Regions from separate parts of the Streptomyces sp. NBC_00659 genome, predicted to be linked through region 2. Evidence: riboswitches for the same ligand, from Rfam matches in the RefSeq annotation. Region 2 holds a riboswitch; each other region holds the start of a gene.

Region 1 (6,573 bases), 5.0 Mb from region 2:
TTTCACCAACATCCAGCTGACGGACGGCGTGCTGCTGCAGTTCGCCGAGCCCCCGGTGGACATCCAGATGCAGCACTACGCGTTCCTGATCGACGACGAGCTGTTCGACCGGGCCTACCGGCGGCTCTGTGACGACGGCATCGAGCACTGGGCCGATCCCCGGATGCGGCGCTCGGGCGAGATCAACAACGAACACGGCGGCCGGGGCGTGTACTTCAAGGACCCGGCCGGCCATGCCATCGAGTTGATCACCCGCCCCTACCTGTAGCCGGCGGAGCCTGGTCGGGTGCGCGGGACGCGGCGCCCGACCAGGCAGCCGGCCGAACCGGGCGCCGTGGGGCGGGTACGGAGCGCGAGCCGTGGTGCGAGGCGCGGCAGGCCGAAGACATGGTGCGCCGGAGTACGACCGGTTCACCCCGATGGGTTGTTTTGTGGCGGGTTGTCGTGAACAGGGCGTGGATGTCCGGTGCTTGGGGAGAACCTGGAGGTAAGCGCAACGTCGTCATCGAGGAGTGCCGCGTGTCCGATGTCGTCTTCACGGCGGATTTCGCCTCGCCTCGTCAATGGGTCGCGGGCCGTTCCTGGGCCTATCCCGACGGCGGACCGGTCAATCCGGACGACGGGAAACTCGACCATCTGGTGACCGACCCCGCCTACTGCCGGACGGGCCGCTTCTTGGCCACGCGACGCCCGGACGGTGACTGGGACGCGGGCCTCCTCACCACCGAGGGCAGCGCGGACGGCTTCATGGTCCGTACGGGGGACGTGCTGGAGACGCGGGTCAAGCTGCCGACGGTGACCGGAGCCTGGCCGGCCGTCTGGACATGGCGGGACGGCGGTCAGGAGATCGACGTCTTCGAGTACCACCCCGACAACCCGGACCTGCTGGAACTGTCCAACCACGTACGCAACACCCACCGCTATTACCGGAACCCCGCCATTCGGCCGGGTGCCTGGGTCGACCTCATGGTCGAGTTCGGCGCCCAGCGGGTCGTGTGGTGGGTGAACGGGATCCAGGTCTTCGACGACCGGCGCGGAGTGGGCAGATCCTGGCACGCCTATCTCATCGTCAACCTGTCCGTATGCGCCGGGCGTTACCACCCGCCGCCGCCTCCCGAAGCCTCCGAGATGGACTTCGAGGTGGCCCGGCTGACAGTCCGCAGGTCCCGGGTCGGCAGGCCTTTCCCCGCGACGGAGGAGTACGGCGCCGACCTCCTCGACTGACACGGGAACCGGGCGGCCGTCGGCGGGAGCCCGGAAGCCGCACGCCGGCCGCTGAGATCCGCGGGCCGGGCACGGGAGTTCTCGGCAGGTGCATCCGCCGAGGCCCTTGGCGCGGAAGCACGGCATCAGAAGCGACGTCGCGCCGGTGCGCGTCGCACCGACAGGTGCCGAGGGCCATGCCGAATCCGGAGCCGGGGCGGGACGCCCCCGAGACCGCCTACATCAGTCACGTCGGCAACTGCCGTACGTGCCGACGGGAGTCGGGACGCTGCCCACAGGCGGCACGCCTCTGGCGCTTCTACCAGGAGTGGCGCGACGGCTACCGCGCGCGGCCCGAGGACACGGGCTGAACCCACGGCTTGGTCGGCTACGGATGAAGGGGTGGTAGGTGGCCGGTGGTAGGTGGTCGGCGACCAGTGGCCGCCGGCCTCCGGCCGGTGAGACGATCCCTCCTCACGGTCCGGTGCGAGGCGTGCGGGAGCGTCGCGAGGAGGAGAGGTGTCATGCGAGGTTCTGCGCGGATGTCCGCCGATGATGTGTCCCGGTCCCGGGCGGGCGGCGCCCCCGTGGCGCTGCGGCCGAGTCATGTCGTCCGTCCGGACGCGGGTCCCGCGCGTGCCGCCGTACTGATCCTTCACGGTGGAACCGTCGACAGCAAGGACCCGTTGCGGCCGTGGAATGCGGCACGCGCCCGGATGCGGCCGTTCGTGCGCTCCGTGACGCGGGCCCTGCCGGACGGGAACGCGTTCGTCGGGCAGGTGCGCTACCGCTACCGGGGGTGGAACGGCGTGGACGCCGACCCCGTCGCCGACGTTCTGCGGGCACTGGACGAACTCGCCGCTCTGGTGGGGGAGGTGCCCGTCGTGCTCGTGGGCCATTCGATGGGCGGGCGCGCCGCCCTGCGGGCCGCGGCCGCGCCCCAGGTCCGGGCCGTGGTGGCGCTGGCGCCCTGGTGCCCGGAGGGTGAGCCGGTGGCCCACCTCCGGGGCAAACGCGTCATCGTGCTGCACGGCGACCGGGACCGGGTCACCGACCCCGCGGAGTCGTTCGCCCTCGTCCGCCGGGCCGCGGAGGCGGGATCCTCCGCGAGCGCCGTGCGGGTCGAGGGCGGTGACCACGCCATGCTCCGGCGCGCGGGGACCTGGCACAGGGCCACGGGTGCGACGGTCGCCGATCTGGTGACCCGGATCGGCGCTGGGCTCGACCCGTTCCCCGCCGAACGGCCGGGCTGCGAACCCGGCGTCCTTTAACAGCCCGTCGGGACGAGCTGCTCCATCGGCCGCCCGGGACCTGCCGGCCGATGGAGCAGACGGTCACCGGTCGGCGTTCGACGGTCGTCGGCCGCCAGGTGTGTCCGGCCGGTCCTCGGCCTCCGGTCGCGTTCGGCCGGCCGTCAGGGGCCGCGTGTGTCGAGCCGGTCGTCGGGATCCGGGGTGGGGGCGAAGGGGCGTCGGGCGCCGGACGACGGCCGTGCGGTGGACGCGGGAAGCGGGGCGCCCGTCGACGGATCCCAGCTGAGGATCCACTCGAAGTCGCGTTGCAGCCGACGGGCCTCGCTTCGCACGAGCGTCGGTATGTCGCCGCGTTCGGAGATCAGTTGGGCATAGATCGGCGCATCGTGCACGTGGGGATCCTCGACTCGCTCTCGTGGTCTGACGTGCCTCGAAGGTACGGCCGGCACGTTGCCGCAGTGGTCATCCGGCCAGCTCGGCCAGAACTGGTCAAGGTGTGACCAGTGGGTGCCGTCGATGTCGAACGACATGCCAGGGAACGTCAGTTCTGTGCACGCTTTCGACACATCCGGGGCGGCTGGGCGGGTGACCGGCGGACCTGGACGGGCCGGCCCCGTGCGGGTCGGCCGGCAATCGAGGTGGAGCGGGGCGGTCCGGCCGAGCGGGGGTCCGGGGCGGGGCCGGGACGGTCATCGGGCCCCGACTGCCCAACGTCCTTGCTCAGCGGCCTTTTCGAGCACGGCCCGTGTCCTCACCGTCGCGCTGCGAGGTGATGCGATGAAGGTCACGAAAATGTATCGGACATCTGGGACGTGGATCTTCACATCGGGTGCACAACATGGCTAAGTTGGCGACCGGGCCGCCCGACTCCCTCCGGCGGAGCTCGCCGGGCGGCGCGGCCTCCGCCGAATCCTGCCTGTCCTCGTGGCAGCTGGAGCCGGGGACCCACCGAACTTGGGGTGAATCGGCCAACTGCCTTACGGGGCAGGGGTCGTAGGGCATACCTTCCGGAATCGTCCGCCCGAACCCGACAGCTAACCCGGTAGGCGGACGACGGAAGGAGCACCACTCCATGGCGCCGGAACGCACCCCGCCCAGCGGCGAAGAAGTCGCCCGACGGCTCTCGTCCCTCTACGACCAGGCGGAACTCGCCACCGGTAAATTCAACGGGACCCGCGCCTCGGCGAACTCCACCCGCAGGCCGATTCGACGGGGCGCCGGTCAGGGGGGCGGGGGTTCCGATCCCGCCCAGGACGATCTGATGCGGCAGCTGTACGACGGGGCACGCTCCCGGTACGGACCCTCGGCTCCGGCCACCCTTCCGGCCGACAGGCAGTCGGAGCGTGGCGGCGAGAGCGCCCGTCCGAGGGAGGGTGCGAAGGGCCCCAAGGGGTCCGCGGGGGAGCTTCCGACGGTGTATCAGCTGGAGCAGATCGTCCGGCCTGTCGCCGAGTTGACGGCGGCACCGATGCGCGAGCTGACCGCCGGTCCGGCTTCGGAGCCGGCCGCGCGCCCCGTCCTGGAGCTGACCGCGGGTCCGGCGGCCGGTTCCGCCCCGGCACCGGGAGCCGAGGCCGCGGGCCGTGCGGCGCTTCCCGCGGGGTCCGCTCCGGAGGCCGCCTCACAGAAGCCGTCGCTGCACGTCAAGAAGCAGACCGCCCGGCGCAAGCTCGCCGCCGCACAGGAGCTGATGGCACGGCACGCGGCACGGCAGAGCATGCCCGTCGCGCAGGCCCCGGCGATCGAGTACAGGCCGGTGGAGGAACCCCGGCTCCCGTCCTTTGCGTCGGTGGGTCAGACGGGTTCGTTCCCGTCGGTGGGTCAGACGGGCTCCTTCCCGTCGGTGGGTCAGACGGGCTCCTTCCCGTCGGTGGGTCAGACGGGCTCCTTCCCGACGGTCGGCCAGACCGGCACGTTCCCCTCGGTCGGTCAGGCACCCGTGTTCCAGCCGGCGCCCCAGCCCGCCCCGTACGAGCCCACGCCCCAGCCCGCGGCACCTCGGCAGGCGCCCATGCCCACGGTCTTCGACACGGGCTCCATGCCCGGGGCGTACGAGGCGGCGCCCCCGGCCGGCGAGTACAAGTCGGTCCTCCTGCCCCTCGGGTACGAGCCGCCGCCCCCGCCCTCCGAGTACAAGTCGGTGCTCCTGCCCCTCGCGTACGAGACGGCGGCCCGTCCCAGCGCGTACCAGCCGGCTCCGATGCCCCCGGTGAGTGAGCCGGTGCCTCAGCCTCCGGTGTACGAGCCGGCGCCGGCTCCCGCCGCGTATCAGCCGGCCCCCGTGCCCCCGGCGAACCAGCCGGCGCCCCCGCCGGCCGACGACGCCTGGCGGCAGGCGTTGTGGACGGCCGGCAATCAGCAGGCCTGGCCCGCCGCTCCCGGAGCCGTCGACACGAACCCCGGGTTCAGTATCGACAGTCTCGTCGCGCCCGCCGCCCCGCCGGTCGTCGGGCCCGACAGCAGGGCCGCGGAGGCGGTCGCCTTCGCCCGCGCTCAGGTCGGCAGACCCTGCGTGTGGGGAGCGTCCGGACCCGGTTCGTACGACCCCTCCGGGCTCACACAGGCGTCCTGGAAGAGCGCCGGGGTCATGCTTCCCCGTGCGACACAGGACCAGGCACAGGTCGGCCCGGCGGTCGCCCTCGGCGCCATGCAGCCGGGTGACCTGGTCTTCTTCCACGCCAACGTGAGTCACGTCGGCCTCTACGTGGGTGACGGCATGATGGTCCACGCCCCGAGTCCCGGAGCGCGGATCACCGAGGAGTCGGTCGAATACGCCGGACAGGCGGCCATCCACAGCGTCGTACGCCCGGTCTGAGATCCGGCCCGGCTCAGGGGCGTACCGCCGTCCGGGGTGTACCGGCCGCTCGTGGAGTGCCGTCGTCCGCGAGGGCGGGCGCGGCGGCGCGCCGTCAGAACTCGCTGTCGATCCCCGTGACGGCGGCAGGCCCCAGCGGGGCGTCGTCGGGGGACAGGCCGCTGTCCAGGAGTGCGCCGGAGACGAGCCGCACGGCTTCGGCCTCGGCGCTTCTCCGGTCCGCCGCCTCGACCTCGAGCCGGACGGAGAACCTGTGGTCCTCGTCGACGGTCAGCAGGCTCAGTTCCTCGCTCTCGCCCAGGTCCGTGTTCTGCGGGTCCTGGGGGCGAAGCCTGCGCTCCACGTCGGCGCGGGAGGCGTCCGACAGGCCGTGGACGAATGTCCCGGGAACGGTGATGACGTAGGTGGTCACAGGAGCTCCTAGTGCGGCCGGCGCGGGGGCCTGAAGTGCGGTCGGTTGCGTGATCGCCCGTATACCCCGCATTGTGCCGGGCACCCGGATCTTCTTCGCGTCGGGCGGAGCCGGCGGTGCGGTGGGCGTGCCCGGCGGTGCCTGCCGCCCGGTGATCGTGTGGCGATACGGTCGCCCCATGGCTGACGCTCGGTTGACCACCGCCTCGTATCTCGTCCTCGGCATCATCGAGAAGCTGGGCGAGGCCAGCGCGTACGACGTGAAAGGGGAGGCGGCGCGGACGGTCGCGCCCTTCTGGTCGGTGCCGCACGCGCAGGTGTACGCGCAGTGCGACCGTCTCCTCGACGCCGGGATGCTCTCCCAGGTGCGGCAGGAGAGCGGCCGCAACCGCAGGGTGCTGACGCTGACGGACCAGGGCAGGGCTGCCCTGAGGGGCTGGCTCGACGACCCCGCGTTCGTCCCGGTGGAGGCTCGTGAGCGCGGCATCCTCAAGCTGTGGTTCGGTGGCGAGCCCGCCGTGCTCGGTCCCGTACAGCTCGGTGAGCACCGTCGGACCCTGGGCGAGTACGAGGAACTCGCCGGGACCGTCGGGGAATTGCTGACGCGCGGGCAGCGGGACGCGCTGGAGTTCGGAATCCGGTACGAGCGGATGATGATCGACTTCTGGCAATGGGTGCAGCGCCGGGACGAGGACACGACAGACCGTTGACCCCGGCGGTGGACGGCCCTACCGTCTCGATAGTCCAAACGAGACTATCGATGGCCGGGCCGCGGCCACGAGCAGGGAGTCGTCGTGCGTCGTCCCACGGGCACCACCTGGCGCCGCCTCGCCGTCATCGCCGTGTCCGCCGTGTGCGTGGGCTACGCGCCGATCGCGATGACCGAGCTGT
Region 2 (6,573 bases):
GGTCGGGCTGCTGACCGTCGCGAACATCTTCATCGCCGTCCTGTGGACCTGACCGGCTGAGGCGGTCCCGCTCGCCGGGGGCCGGCGGCGGCCCTGACCGGCGTCCGCTCCGCACGGGCGGACCCGACGGCCGCGTCCCCCCGGCACGGTGGACCTGAGGGGCACCGTCACCCCCCGCACAGTGGACCTGAGGGACACTGTCACCCCCGCACAGTGGACCTGAAGGCGAGAGCGGCGCCCGCGGCCGTCGCGAGCCAGGCCGCCACCGCGATCCACAGCAGCACCTGTCCCGGCCCCTTGAGCCAGAAGATGTCGAGGGCGGCCGCGACCGCGAGGGTCGCCACCGCCGACATCCCCATCGGGAAGACGGTGGCCCAGCGCCGGACGTCGTACCGCGGGCGCGGCCACACCACCTCCGCGACGGCCAGGAGGAAGTAGCAGGCGAGGTCGAGCACGAGCAGAGCACCCGTCGTATCGCGCAGGACGCCCTGGTCGTCGTTGTTCCACAGGTACGGATCCACGTGGTGGGCCGCGACGAGTCCCGCCCCGGCCAGCGCCGAGATGCCCAGCGCGCCGCCCGCGACCCAGTGGTCCCCGGCGCCCTTCCTCACCTCACCCAGGTCGAAGTACGCGAACGAGAGCACGTAGAGCCCGATCCCCAGCCAGAACAGCACCAGCGCGGTGTGCGCGAGCCAGTCCGGACCCACGGCGGTGGCGATCGTGGACGCGAGGACCGAGAGCCCCTGGGTGGCCACGCAAACGAGGAACACCTCCCCCGGCATACGGCGCCGCAGCCGCCGCAGGACGGCCCACAGCAGAACCGGCCAGAGCACGGCCGACAGCGCGAGCAGGGCCTCGGCGAGCTCCTGCCACCCCAGTGTGGAGAACCGGGTGCCGAGCACGGCGGTCGCCGCGACCGCGTCGAGCCCGGCGGGTGTACCGGCCCGTCGCGCCCACCGCTCCCGGTCGCCCACCAGCCGGACCGCGAAGTCCGCGGCGAGCCCGGCCCAGGCGAGCGACGCGAGGACCAGCGCGATCCGGGAGAGTGCCTCGTGGCCGGTCAGGTGCAGCCCGATCGAGATGATGCCGGTGGCCATGACGGCGGTTCCGGCGGTGGCCGCCCACCCCGCCCGCCGGGCGCGGAGCGAGGTGCTGTCCGGCATGTCCGGTGCGTCTGACATGTTCTCGATGCTAGGGACCCCGCACCGGGTTGCGGGCGGGCCACGCGCGGGCGGGGACGAAAACGCGGGGCACGCGTGGGGACCGGGAGGCCCCCGTGCGTGCCCCGCGAGAGCGGCGCCCGTGTCCCGGTCTACGCCGGGCGCACCACGCTGTGGATCGCGGAGGTGCCGTCGTAGTAGATCGACTCCTCGCGGACGTACGCGCCCGGCTTCGGCGCGTGGATCATCATGCCGTCGCCGATGTAGAGGCCGACGTGGCTGATGTCGTCGTAGAAGAAGACCAGGTCGCCGGGCCGGGCGTCGGCGAGGGAGACCGTCGTGCCCGCGTTCACCTGGTCGTAGGTGACGCGCGGGAGGCTGACGCCGGCGGCGTTCCAGGCGGCCTGGGTCAGGCCCGAGCAGTCGTAGGAGTCCGGGCCGGTGGCGCCCCAGACGTACGGCTTGCCGACCTGCGCGCGGGCGAACGCGAGCGCCTCGGCCGCCTTCGACGAGGAGTCCGTGGCCGTCGATCCCGTCGACGACCCGGAGGCCGAGCCGGAAGCCGTGCCGGTCGTCGTGCCGGACGACGACTGCTGCTGGGCGGCCTTCTCGGCGGCGGCCTGCTGCCGTGCCAGTTCCGCAGCCTTGGCCGCGGCCTGCTCGCGCTTCTTCTTCTCGATCGCCGCCAGCCGCGCCTTTTCCTCGGCGTTCAGTTTCGAGAGCAGGGAGCGGGCCTCGGTGAGCTTGGCCTGCACCGTGGCCTTGGACGTCTTGAGCGCCTTCTGCGAGGCGGTCAGGGACTCCAGGTTCCGGGTGGCCTCCGCCCGCTTCCTGGTGGTGGCGGCCTGCTCGGTGACGTAGTCGTCGACGGCCGCCTTCTGGCGGTTCGTCAGACGGCTCATCAGCTGGGTCTGGTCGAAGTAGTCCTGGGGGTCGTCCGCGAGCAGCAGGGTCGCGGTGTCGGGCGCGGAGGCCCCGGTGCGGTACTGCGCCGCGGCGAACGACCCCAGCTCCTCGCGCGCGGTGTTGAGCTTCTCGGTGCGCCGGGCGACGTCGTCGAGCAGGGTGTCGACGCGCTCGCGCTGCTCGGCGGTCTTCTCCCGGGTCGCGTTGTACTTGTCCGTGGCCGTCTCGGCCTGGTGGTAGAGGTCGTCGACCTTCTTCGAGACCGCTTCGATGCTGGGCCGGGGCTCGGCCGAGGGGGCGGCGTTGGCGGTCTGGGAGAGCAGGGCCACGGAGGTGAGGGCCGCTGTGGCGAGGGCCGGGGTCCGTATGCCTGCGATGCGCGCACCCGTGGGACGCGCTTTGCGGTGTGACGCCAAGAGAGGCGACTCCTTCCGTCATCCGCCTACCGAGTTAGCTGTCGGGTTCGGGCGGGTGGTTCCGGAAGGCTGCCCTACGGTCCTTGCCCCACAAGGCGGTTGGACCGATTCACCCCAAGGTCGGTGGGTCCCCGGCTCCGGGGCCTCGCGGCGTACCGGACTCGGCGGAGGCCGCTCGGCCCGGCGAGGTTCGCCGGTCGCGGTCGAGCGGCCTTCCGGCACGCTAGCCAACCGGTGTGGCCCGTGTGAAGGTTGATGCGCGATATGTCCGATACATTTTCGTGACCATTGCCGTATGTCCCGCGGGCGCGACCCGCTCGTCCGACCCGCCGAACGGGCCCCGCTCGCTCCGAACGGCTCGCCGGAGCCGCTCACCGACGGGGTGTCGCGCCGGGTGACCGCTCGGCCGCTTCCGGTCACGGGGTGTGAGGGTGTCATGGCCGGAAGGCCGCCTTCCCCGGGGCGTCCGCCGGGACTCTGGTCACACTTGCGGCCGAGTTCTCGAGGTGGCGGCGGGCTGTCGGTGGGGCGGCCTAGACTCGGAGAGCGATGAGCAGCCTCTTTGACGACAGCTTCCTGGCGGACCTCAAGCCCTCCGCGGCTCACGAGGACGAACACCCGCCGCCGCCCGAGGACGATCACGTTCCGGAGCCCGTTCCGGACGATCTGTTCGGCGGGAAGTTCGACATGCCGCCGAGCCGGGACGCGTACTACCGCGACGGCGCGCCCAGGCCCGCCGTGGACCCGGCGGCCCTGCTGGACGGACTGAACGAGAACCAGCGCGCGGCCGTGGTCCACTCCGGCTCGCCGCTGCTCATCGTGGCCGGTGCCGGTTCCGGCAAGACCCGCGTGCTCACCCACCGGATCGCCCATCTGCTCGGCGAGCGGAACGTCCACCCGGGCCAGATCCTCGCGATCACCTTCACGAACAAGGCCGCGGGCGAGATGAAGGAGCGCGTCGAGGCGCTCGTGGGCCCGCGCGCCAACGCGATGTGGGTGATGACCTTCCACAGCGCCTGCGTCCGCATCCTGCGCCGCGAGAGCAAGACGCTCGGTTTCACCTCGTCGTTCTCGATCTACGACGCCGCCGACTCCAAGCGTCTGATGGCGCTCGTCTGCCGTGATCTCGACCTCGACCCCAAGCGGTTCCCGCCGAAGTCGTTCAGCGCCAAGATCTCGAACCTGAAGAACGAGCTGATCGACGAGGAGGACTTCGCCGCCCAGGCCTCCGACGGCTTCGAGAAGACCCTCGCCCAGGCGTACGCGATGTACCAGTCGCGGCTGCGCGAGGCCAACGCGCTCGACTTCGACGACCTGATCATGACCACGGTCAATCTGCTGCGCGCCTTCCCGGACGTCGCCGAGCACTACCGCCGCCGCTTCCGGCACGTCCTGGTCGACGAGTACCAGGACACGAACCACGCGCAGTACGCCCTCGTGCGGGAGCTCGTGGGGACCTCCGAGCACCCCGTGGACGTACCGCCCAGGGAGCACGACCTGGCACCCGCCGAGCTGTGCGTCGTGGGTGACGCGGACCAGTCGATCTACGCCTTCCGCGGCGCGACCATCCGCAACATCCTCCAGTTCGAGGAGGACTACCCGAACGCGACGACGATCCTCCTGGAGCAGAACTACCGCTCCACCCAGACGATCCTGTCCGCTGCCAACGCGGTCATCGAGCGCAACGAGTCCCGCCGCCCCAAGAACCTGTGGACCAACGCGGGCGCGGGTTCGAACATCACGGGCTACGTCGCGGACACCGAGCACGACGAGGCCCAGTTCGTCGCCGACGAGATAGACCGTCTCTCCGACGCGGGCGAGGCCAAGGCCGGCGACGTCGCGGTCTTCTACCGCACGAACGCGCAGTCCCGTGTCTTCGAAGAGATCTTCATCCGCGTCGGCCTGCCCTACAAGGTCGTCGGCGGCGTCCGCTTCTACGAGCGCAAGGAGGTCCGGGACGTCCTCGCGTACCTCAGGGTGCTGTCCAACCCCGAGGACTCCGTCCCGATGCGCCGCATCCTGAACGTGCCCAAGCGCGGCATCGGTGACCGCGCCGAGGCGATGATCGACGCCCTCTCGCAGCGCGAGAAGATCAGCTTCCCGGCGGCGCTGCGCCGCGTCGACGAGGCTTACGGCATGGCCGCGCGCTCCACCAACGCGGTCAAGCGGTTCAACACGCTCATGGAGGACCTCCGCACGATCGTCGAGTCCGGCGCGGGCCCGGCCACCATCCTGCAGGCGGTCCTCGAACGCACCGGCTATCTCGCCGAGTTGCAGAACTCGACCGACCCGCAGGACGAGACCCGGGTCGAGAACCTCCAGGAACTCGCCTCCGTGGCCCTGGAGTTCGAGCAGGAGACCGGTGAGGGCGAGAACACGGGCGGACTCGCCGCGTTCCTGGAGCGGGTCGCGCTCGTCGCCGACTCCGACCAGATCCCGGACGAGGAGGACGGCAACGGCGTCATCACCCTGATGACCCTGCACACCGCCAAGGGCCTCGAATTCCCCGTGGTGTTCCTGACCGGCATGGAGGACGGCGTCTTCCCGCACATGCGCGCGCTCGGACAGGTCAAGGAACTGGAGGAGGAGCGGCGCCTGGCGTACGTCGGCATCACGCGCGCGCGGGAGCGGCTCTACCTCACCCGGTCCTCGGTGCGCAGCGCGTGGGGCCAGCCCTCGTACAACCCGCCCTCCCGCTTCCTCGAGGAGATCCCGGCGACCCATCTGGACTGGAAGCGCACGGGGGCGACGGCGTCCAGGCCCGCCGGTCCCGTCTCCGGTGTCGCCGCGTCCCTCTCGGCCTCGCGTTCGCGGTCCGCGGCCTCGGGTGCCTCCGGGTTCGCCACCCGCCGCGGTGCCACCGAGAAGCCGGTGGTCTCGCTGGCCGTCGGGGACCGGGTCACGCACGACCAGTTCGGCCTCGGCACCGTCGTCGGCGTGAAGGGGACGGGCGCGAACGCGGAGGCGACGGTCGACTTCGGAGAGCCCAAGCCGAAGCGGCTGCTGCTGCGGTACGCGCCGGTGGAGAAGCTGTAGTCCGCGAGACCGTTCGCGTGGACCGGTCGAGGGGATCGCGGTGACGGATCGAGGTGACGCCATCCGGGTGACTGATCGCGGTGACAGATCCGGGTGCCCGATCGCAGGGTCCTTGGCCGTCCGGAGACGGCCGAGGGCCCGCGGTCATGCGGCGTCCGGCCGGGTTCTTACGTGGGGTCCAGGGCGTGGCTGCGCAGCCACGGCAGCGGGTCGATCGCCGAGCCGCCGGCCGGTCGGACCTCGAAGTGCAGGTGCGGGCCGGTCGAGTTGCCGGAGTTCCCGGAGAAGGCGATCTGATCACCGGCCTTGACGGCGGTGCCGGAGGGGAGCTTGTACGTGGAGAGGTGGCAGTACCACGTCTCGGTGCCGTCCATCCCGGTCACGATCATCATGTTGCCGTACGCGCTGTTCCACTGCGTCCGGACGGTGCCGTCGGTCGCGGCCATCACCGGCGTCCCGTAGGAGACGGGGAAGTCGATGCCCGTGTGCACGGACATCCAGTTGACGCCGGCCTGGCCGAAGTAGGCGCTGAGGCCCTGCTGGGCCACGGGAAGGGCGAACTTCGGACGCAGCCGCTCCTTGCGGGCCGCCTCCTCCGCCGCCTTCTTCTTCTCCGTCGCCTGCTGGGCCTTGAGGTCGATACGTTCCTGCGTGCGGCTCGCCCGGTCGGCGAAGTCGTCCGCGCCCGCGGACAGACTCTGGAGCTGGGTGTCCAGCTTGATGTTGGCGGCCGACGGCTTCACCGAGGTGACGTCGGAGGCGCTGGCGGTCGTGTCCTTCGAGTCGTCCCCGCCGAGGCCGCCGACACCGCCCACGGAGGCGGCGGCGATCCCCGCGACCCCCATCACACAGGCCGAGGGCACTGCGACGGTCAGCAGAGCGGAACGCTTCGCGGGGCTGCGGCGCCGGGCACGGGACGCACTGCGCGTCGCGGGACGCCGGACCGGGGTGATCTCTTCCATGTCGTCGAGCAGCGGCCTCTCGCGCCCCTCGTCGTACGGGTCGTAGCCGCCGTCGGGGCCGACCGTGTCCGCGAGGTCCTCGGCCGCGTCGGA
Region 3 (6,573 bases), 220 kb from region 2:
CATCACGAGCAGCGGCCTGAACCGCTTGCCGCCGGCCCGCACGAGGTGCTGGGCGGCTTCCGTGATGAACGGGACCTCGCTCTTGGTGGCTTCGAGCAAACCCTCCTCGACAGCCGCCAATCCGGCCTGGACATCGGCTTCGAGAGCCTGGTCCCGCACGCTCAGCCCGAACGGCCCGACGACGGTCACGAGAGGTTCTCCTGTCTGCTGACGATCACATGGCGAACTCGGTCGATCATTCGGTCGATGACACGGTTTGTCGATGTGTCGCTGCCATCACTCAAGTCAGCGTATCCGGTCACGTTTCGATCACCGCGAGCGCCCACCGTCCCCCGGTCCACTTCGCTCCGCCAGGTGGTGGGCGCGAGTACACCCGGAAGGCACACGGGAAGCACCTGCGTGCCCCAACGGCGTGTACCCCGACTCACGGGCGCCATCCCGTCACCGACTGTATGTTCATGATCAGATGATGTGAACCGACTTTCGATGACATGCAGCGAAATGCCCGGCATTCCATCCTCTGAGGTGACGCTCATGCACATCCGTACGTCCTTCCCTTACGAGATCACTCACGAGGACGTCCTCATCCCTCTCTCGGACGGCACCCGTCTGTACGCCCGGATCCGGCGGCCGCTGACCGAGGAGCCCGTACCGGCGCTCCTGGAGTACCTCCCGTACCGCCTGACCGACCGGACGGCCCCGCAGGACCAGCAGCGCCACCCCTGGTACGCCGGGCACGGCTACGCCTCCGTCCGCGTGGACGTACGCGGCCACGGCAATTCGGAGGGCGTGCCGGGGGACGAGCACACGGGGAGCGAGCCGGACGACGGGGTGAAGGTGGTCTCCTGGCCGGCGGCCCAGCCCTGGTGCACCGGCCGGGTCGGCATGTTCGGGATCGCGTGGGGCGGCTTCGCCTCCCTCCGGATCGCGGCCCGTGCGCCCGAGCCGCTCAAGGCGATCATCACGGTCTGCTCGACCGACGACCTCTATGACAACGACGTGCACCGTGCGGGAGGTTCCGTCCTCGCCGTCGACACGCACGCCCGGTCGGCCCGACTGCTCGCCTTCGCCGCCCGCCCGCCGGACCCCGCGCACGTGGGCGAGGGCATGTGGCGGAGCATGTGGGAGAAACGACTGGAGGCGATCGGCCCCGCCGCGCCCACCTGGCCGGCGCACCGGACCAGGGACACGTACTGGCGCCACGACAGCCTCCGCAAGGAGTACGGGCCGTCCGCGCCGCGGTCCTCGCGGTCGGCGGCCGGCACGACCCGCATCGCGACACGGTGCTGCGCCTGGTGCGGAACCTGCCGCCGGATCGCGTACACGGCCTCATCGGCCCCTGGTCCCGCCAGTACCCGGACCGGGGCCTGCCGCCGGGACCGGCGATCGGCTTCCTCCAGGAGACGCTGCGCTGGTGGGACCACTGGCTCAGGGACAAGGAGACGGACGCGCTCTCCGTCCCCCTTCTGCGCTCGTACGTGATGGACGCGCACCCTCCGGCGACGGTGTACGCGCGGATCCCCGGCCGCTGAGTGGGTGACCCGGCCTGGCCCTCACCCTCGGTGACCCCGGTCGCGTACGCGCTCCAGGGCGCCCCGCTTCCGGTCCGCTCCCCGCAGCACACGGGGGTCGAAGCGGGCCGGCTGTTCCCTTCCGGCGACGACGCCGACCTGCCGCCGGACCAGCGGGAGGAGGACGCCCGCTCGGCGTGCTTCGAGTTCGAGGTGCCGGAGGAGACCTGGGTACCGGGCCGCCCCCGGGTCAATCTGCGGCTGACGTCCGCGTCACCCAGGGGCCAGGTGATCGCCCGGCTGCGCGACGTGGCCCCGGACGGAGCGTCCACGCTCGTCACCCGGGGCACCCTGAACCTCTCGGCACGCCGGGGCCCCGACCGGGCGGTCCCCTGGGAACCGGGCACCACGGAGAACGTGGTGTTCGACCTGAACGCCATCGGCTACGCGTTCCCGGCGGGCCACCGGATCCGGCTGGGCGTCTCCTCCGCGTACTGGCCCTGGATCTGGCCCCAGCCGGGCTCGGAAGCGGGTTTCACCCTGGAGCCGATCGGCAGCGTCCTGGAACTCCCGGTACGGGCAACGGAGTCGGACCCCTCGGTCGCCTTCGAGGAACCGGAGCAGTTCGCGCCCCTCGGCGTGACCGTCTCGGCGACCCTGGACGAGCCCCGCCCCCGGCGTCTGGTCCTGCGCGACGTGGCCGCGGAGACCTGGCGCCTCTAGGTGGACCCGGGGCGCGGCGGCACCCGCGTGTACCCCGACGGCCTCGAATGCACGGAGGAGGCCCGGGAGACGTACACGATCGACACCTCGGACCCGCTGTCCGCCCGCGCCCACTCGGCCTGGTCGATCCGGCTGCACCGCCCGGACCTGCCGTGGGACGCCCGCGTCGAGACGGTCTCCGCCATCACCTGCGACGCACAGGACTTCGTCACGACCGACGAACTCGTCCGCAAGGATGGCGACGAGGTCGTCTTCCACCGGACCTGGGAGAAGCGCATCCCGCGCACAGCCGGCTGACTGGGCCCGCCGGCACGGGAGTTCACCCCCTCGGACCGCTACGCATCCACACGTGCCCCGGGCCCGGGCCGACGTGACGCGCCCACGGCGCGGGCCCCGGCACATCGCCGCGCGCCGGACGGCGGCAGGACACTCTCGCGCCGAACACCGGTGACGCGAGGCGCACTTCACCGCCCGCCGGCCCGGGTCCAGACCGCGTCTGGGCGACTTCGGCTTACCTCTGGGCGGCTTCGGCTCGCGTGCGGGCCGCGCTCCCGCCGCCGGGCGGCCGCGTTCCCCGCGATGTGTCCCGCGCCACAATTCCCGCCGCACCAGGGGCCACTCGGCACCCAGCGAAGGGCTCGGCGGCGGCTCCCACCGCAAGCGCAATGCCCGAATTACCCCTCATGCCGCCTTGATGCTCTTTGGTCTCGTGAGTTGAGTCACCGGCGAACCGGACTTCCGCGACACACCCTTCCCGGACCAACCCGTTCACCAAAGGCAAGTTGAGGATCCAATTCCGGCGCAATCGGACTTTTTACCCGCGCATTAACCAGGAGAAAGCGATCTTCACGGTCAAATCTCATCTTGTTTCGGACATGTGCTCTCGCATACGTTCTGGTCGACCCCGGGCGGATCGCCGAATCCTGCCGCCGCCCGGCAACCCATCGACCCACGCACGGCAGGAGCGGGGGAACCACAGGTAAGCCGCCGATCCGGGCACACCGGACCGGCTTGGGGTGAAGCCGCGCCCACAGCGCGGCCGGGCATCTCCCGCCCGAACCCGACAGCTCACCTCGCAGGCGTCGGAGAGGACATTTCGTCATGCCCGTACGTGCCAAGCACCGCCGCAAGAAGACCAACGTCATCACCCGGGGCATGATCGCCGCCGGAACGGGCGGCATCGCCCTCGCACTCCCGCTCGTGAGCGCCACCGGCGCCAGCGCCGCCACCCCGGCGCAGGCCCCGCAGGCCGCCCACACCGCGGTGGTCCCCAACGTGCAGCTCGTCACCTACAAGGTGGTCGCCGGCGACACGCTCTCCAAGGTGGCGCAGAAGTACCCCAAGAGCGGCGGCTGGAAGAAGCTGTACGCGGCGAACCGCGCGGTCATCGGTGACAACCCCGCCCACCTCCGTCCGGGCCTGAAGCTGACCGTGGGCACGAAGACGCTGAAGTCGACGACCGTCCGCACCACGGCGAAGGCGACCGCCGCCGTCGCCAAGTCCAAGGCGACCACCGTCACCCAGGCCGCCGCCAAGACGTACTCCAACAACCTCGACGGCTGGATCAAGGAATCCCTGGACGTCATGGCCAAGGCCGGCATCCCGGGCAGCTACGACGGCATCCACCGCAACGTGATGCGCGAGTCCTCCGGCAACCCCAACGCCATCAACAACTGGGACTCCAACGCCGCCGCGGGCATCCCCTCCAAGGGCCTGCTCCAGGTGATCGACCCCACGTTCCAGGCGTACCACGTGGCCGGCACGTCGTGGAACATCTACGACCCGGTCGCCAACATCACCGCGGCCTGCAACTACGCGGCCGACAAGTACGGCTCGATGGACAACGTCAACGGCGCCTACTGATCGCACCCCGCACCCCGTCTTCCTCCGCACCCGCCGACGGCGCCTTCCCGGCCCGTCGGCGGGTGCGTTGCGGTCCCGTCGGCCGGTGTGCGTCCGTGGGCGCGGCGGCGGGTGCGCTCCGAACGGCTCGGCGGGTGTGCGTTCGCGGGTGCGCCGGGCAGGCGTGTCCGCGGGTGTGCGTTTGCGGGTGCGCCGGGCGGGGGCGCCGACGCCGCTAGAAGCCGAAGAGGCGCTCCAGCACGACAGCGATCCCGTCGTCCTCGTTCGACAGGGTGATTTCGTCGGCCACCGCCTTCAGTTCCGGATGGGCGTTGGCCATCGCCACACCTCGGGCCGCCCAGTCGAACATCGGGATGTCATTGGGCATGTCACCGAAGGCGAGCGTCGCGTCCGGGGTGAGCCCGAGGTGCGCCGCGGCGAGAGCCAGGCCCGTCGCCTTGGTCACCCCGCATGGCTGGAGTTCGACGGTGCCGGGTCCGGACATGGTGACCGTCGCCAGCGAACCGACCACTCCCCGTGCCGCCGACGCCAACTCGTCATCGGACAAGGAGGGGTGACGGAGCAACACCTTGCTGATCGGCTCCGCCCAGAGGTCGTCCCGGCGCGGCACCCGCACCGCCGGCAGAGTCGGATGCGGCATGACATAGCCCGGCTCGATGAGCGTCAGCCCGTCCACGCCGTCCTGGTCGACCGCCGCGTACAGCAGCCCGACCTCCGCCTCGATCTTGCCGAGCGCCGTCTCCGCCAGTTCCCTGTCCAGGGTCACCGACCACAGCATGCGGTCCGCGCCGGCGTCGTACAGCTGCGCCCCCTGCCCGCACACCGCCAGTCCCTCGCCGCCGAGTTCGTCGAGAAGCGGTCGCACGCGCGGTGCGGGTCGGCCCGTGACCACGAGATGCCGGGCACCTGCCCGGATCACCTTCGCCAACGCGGCACGTGACCGGTCGGAGAGTGTGTCGTCGCCGCGCAGCAGCGTTCCGTCCAGGTCAGTGGCGATGAGTGAATATGCAGTCGGAGCGGCCATGATCCGAAGAATACGGATCGAACGACTCATCGGCCCGGCCTGAACCGGACGACGTCCGGTATCCCGTCAGCATCGCCGTTCACCGCACGGTGGTAAGCGCGTTGCGACCGCTTCGGATCACCCACGCTCCACTTCCGTCCACACCGACTTTCCCGCACACGACCGACCACAACTCCCCAACACCCCCTGGGCAAAGGCCAACTCACCGACAGGCCGCCTCGGCCGCCGTGCCGCACCACGCCGGCCATCGGGACCGGGCATCGACAAGTCTGTTGACGGGCACGCCCGTTGGGCCGGGCAGAGACGAACTCCTCCCGCCTCGGGAAGTGCGCCACGAAACCGTACGAGACAGCCGCGGACAGCCGCAGGCAGCCTCGGGCAGCCGTGAGCAGGTCCATGAAACGCGGCCACGGAACCGAGAAGCGGCACCCGTCACCCGGCTTCGGCGCACCCGCCGCCCAGCGACCTACGGCTCCACGCGGGACCAATACGGACATTGCAAACCCTTTAGGCCCTGCCGCAGCGGGGACACTCCCCCGTAACGTGTGCCCGACCACATGAAACGCGTGGAACGCATGGATCACATGGCGAGTACGAATCCGAAAGCGAGGCACCAACCGATGCCCCCCTTCGATGTCCCCGAGGGCGACCCCTTCGGCCCGCACAACCTGCCGTACGGCGTGTTCTCCCTGAGCGTCCCGGCCGGCGACCCCGAGCGGCGCGTCGGCGTACGGCTCGGCGACCACGTGCTCGACGCGGGCGCGGCGGCCCACGCCCTCGGCTCCCCTTACGCCGGGCTGCTCGCGCGGCCGACCCTCGACCCGCTGCTCGCCGCAGGCCACACCGCCTGGTCCGACGTCCGGCGCGCGCTGACGGCCTGGGTGACCGTCCCGGCCCACCGGGAGACCCTCGCTCCCCATTTCCACCCGCTCACCGACGTGACGCTGCACCTCCCCTTCACCGTCGCGGACTACGTCGACTTCTACGCCTCCGAGAACCACGCCCGGAACGTCGGCCAGATCTTCCGTCCCGATGCCGCCGACTCCCTCACCCCGAACTGGAAGCACCTGCCGATCGGCTATCACGGCCGCTCCGGCACGGTCGTGGTGTCCGGCACGGATGTGGTCCGCCCGTCGGGCCAGCGCAAGGCCCCCGCGGACGCCGCCCCGGTCTTCGGCCCCTCGGTCCGCCTGGACATCGAGGCGGAGGTCGGCTTCGTGGTCGGCACCCCCTCGGAACAGGGCCGTCCGGTGTCCCTGGGCGACTACCGAGACCACGTCTTCGGCCTCTGCCTGCTCAACGACTGGTCGGCGCGCGATGTCCAGGCCTGGGAGTACGTCCCGCTCGGCCCCTTCCTCGGCAAGTCCTTCGCCACGTCCGTGTCGGCGTGGATCACCCCGCTGGACGCCCTCGACGACGCCCTGGTGGCCCCGCCCGTCCGCACGCACCCCC

What was found. Region 2 has a riboswitch for cyclic di-AMP ahead of OG410_RS25495 (C40 family peptidase). Riboswitches for the same ligand answer to the same signal wherever they lie in the genome.
Region 1: linked by a shared signal. The riboswitch ahead of OG410_RS42510 (NlpC/P60 family protein) and the one ahead of OG410_RS25495 (C40 family peptidase) in region 2 are both predicted to bind cyclic di-AMP.
Region 3: linked by a shared signal. The riboswitch ahead of OG410_RS24410 (transglycosylase SLT domain-containing protein) and the one ahead of OG410_RS25495 (C40 family peptidase) in region 2 are both predicted to bind cyclic di-AMP.

What each region holds. Positions count from the first base shown of each region.
Region 1 covers NZ_CP109031.1:842,724-849,296, reverse strand. Annotated here, with positions in the region: gene OG410_RS03510 (VOC family protein) at 1-268, shown strand, start outside; gene OG410_RS03505 (beta-glucanase) at 520-1,224, shown strand; gene OG410_RS03500 (hypothetical protein) at 1,401-1,574, shown strand; gene OG410_RS03495 (dienelactone hydrolase family protein) at 1,728-2,474, shown strand; gene OG410_RS03490 (hypothetical protein) at 2,618-2,986, opposite strand; cyclic di-AMP (ydaO/yuaA leader) riboswitch at 3,350-3,521, shown strand; gene OG410_RS42510 (NlpC/P60 family protein) at 3,529-5,271, shown strand; gene OG410_RS03480 (hypothetical protein) at 5,366-5,683, opposite strand; gene OG410_RS03475 (PadR family transcriptional regulator) at 5,862-6,392, shown strand; gene OG410_RS03470 (DUF2306 domain-containing protein) at 6,477-6,573, shown strand, end outside.
Region 2 covers NZ_CP109031.1:5,811,601-5,818,173, forward strand. Annotated here, with positions in the region: gene OG410_RS25485 (hypothetical protein) at 1-52, shown strand, start outside; gene OG410_RS25490 (tellurite resistance/C4-dicarboxylate transporter family protein) at 201-1,163, opposite strand; gene OG410_RS25495 (C40 family peptidase) at 1,313-2,482, opposite strand; cyclic di-AMP (ydaO/yuaA leader) riboswitch at 2,491-2,659, opposite strand; gene pcrA (DNA helicase PcrA) at 3,032-5,518, shown strand; gene OG410_RS25505 (M23 family metallopeptidase) at 5,686-6,573, opposite strand, start outside.
Region 3 covers NZ_CP109031.1:5,587,828-5,594,400, reverse strand. Annotated here, with positions in the region: gene OG410_RS24420 (polyprenyl synthetase family protein) at 1-189, opposite strand, end outside; partial or broken gene OG410_RS24415 (CocE/NonD family hydrolase) at 535-2,531, shown strand; cyclic di-AMP (ydaO/yuaA leader) riboswitch at 3,171-3,331, shown strand; gene OG410_RS24410 (transglycosylase SLT domain-containing protein) at 3,336-4,097, shown strand; gene OG410_RS24405 (HAD family hydrolase) at 4,312-5,121, opposite strand; gene fahA (fumarylacetoacetase) at 5,742-6,573, shown strand, end outside.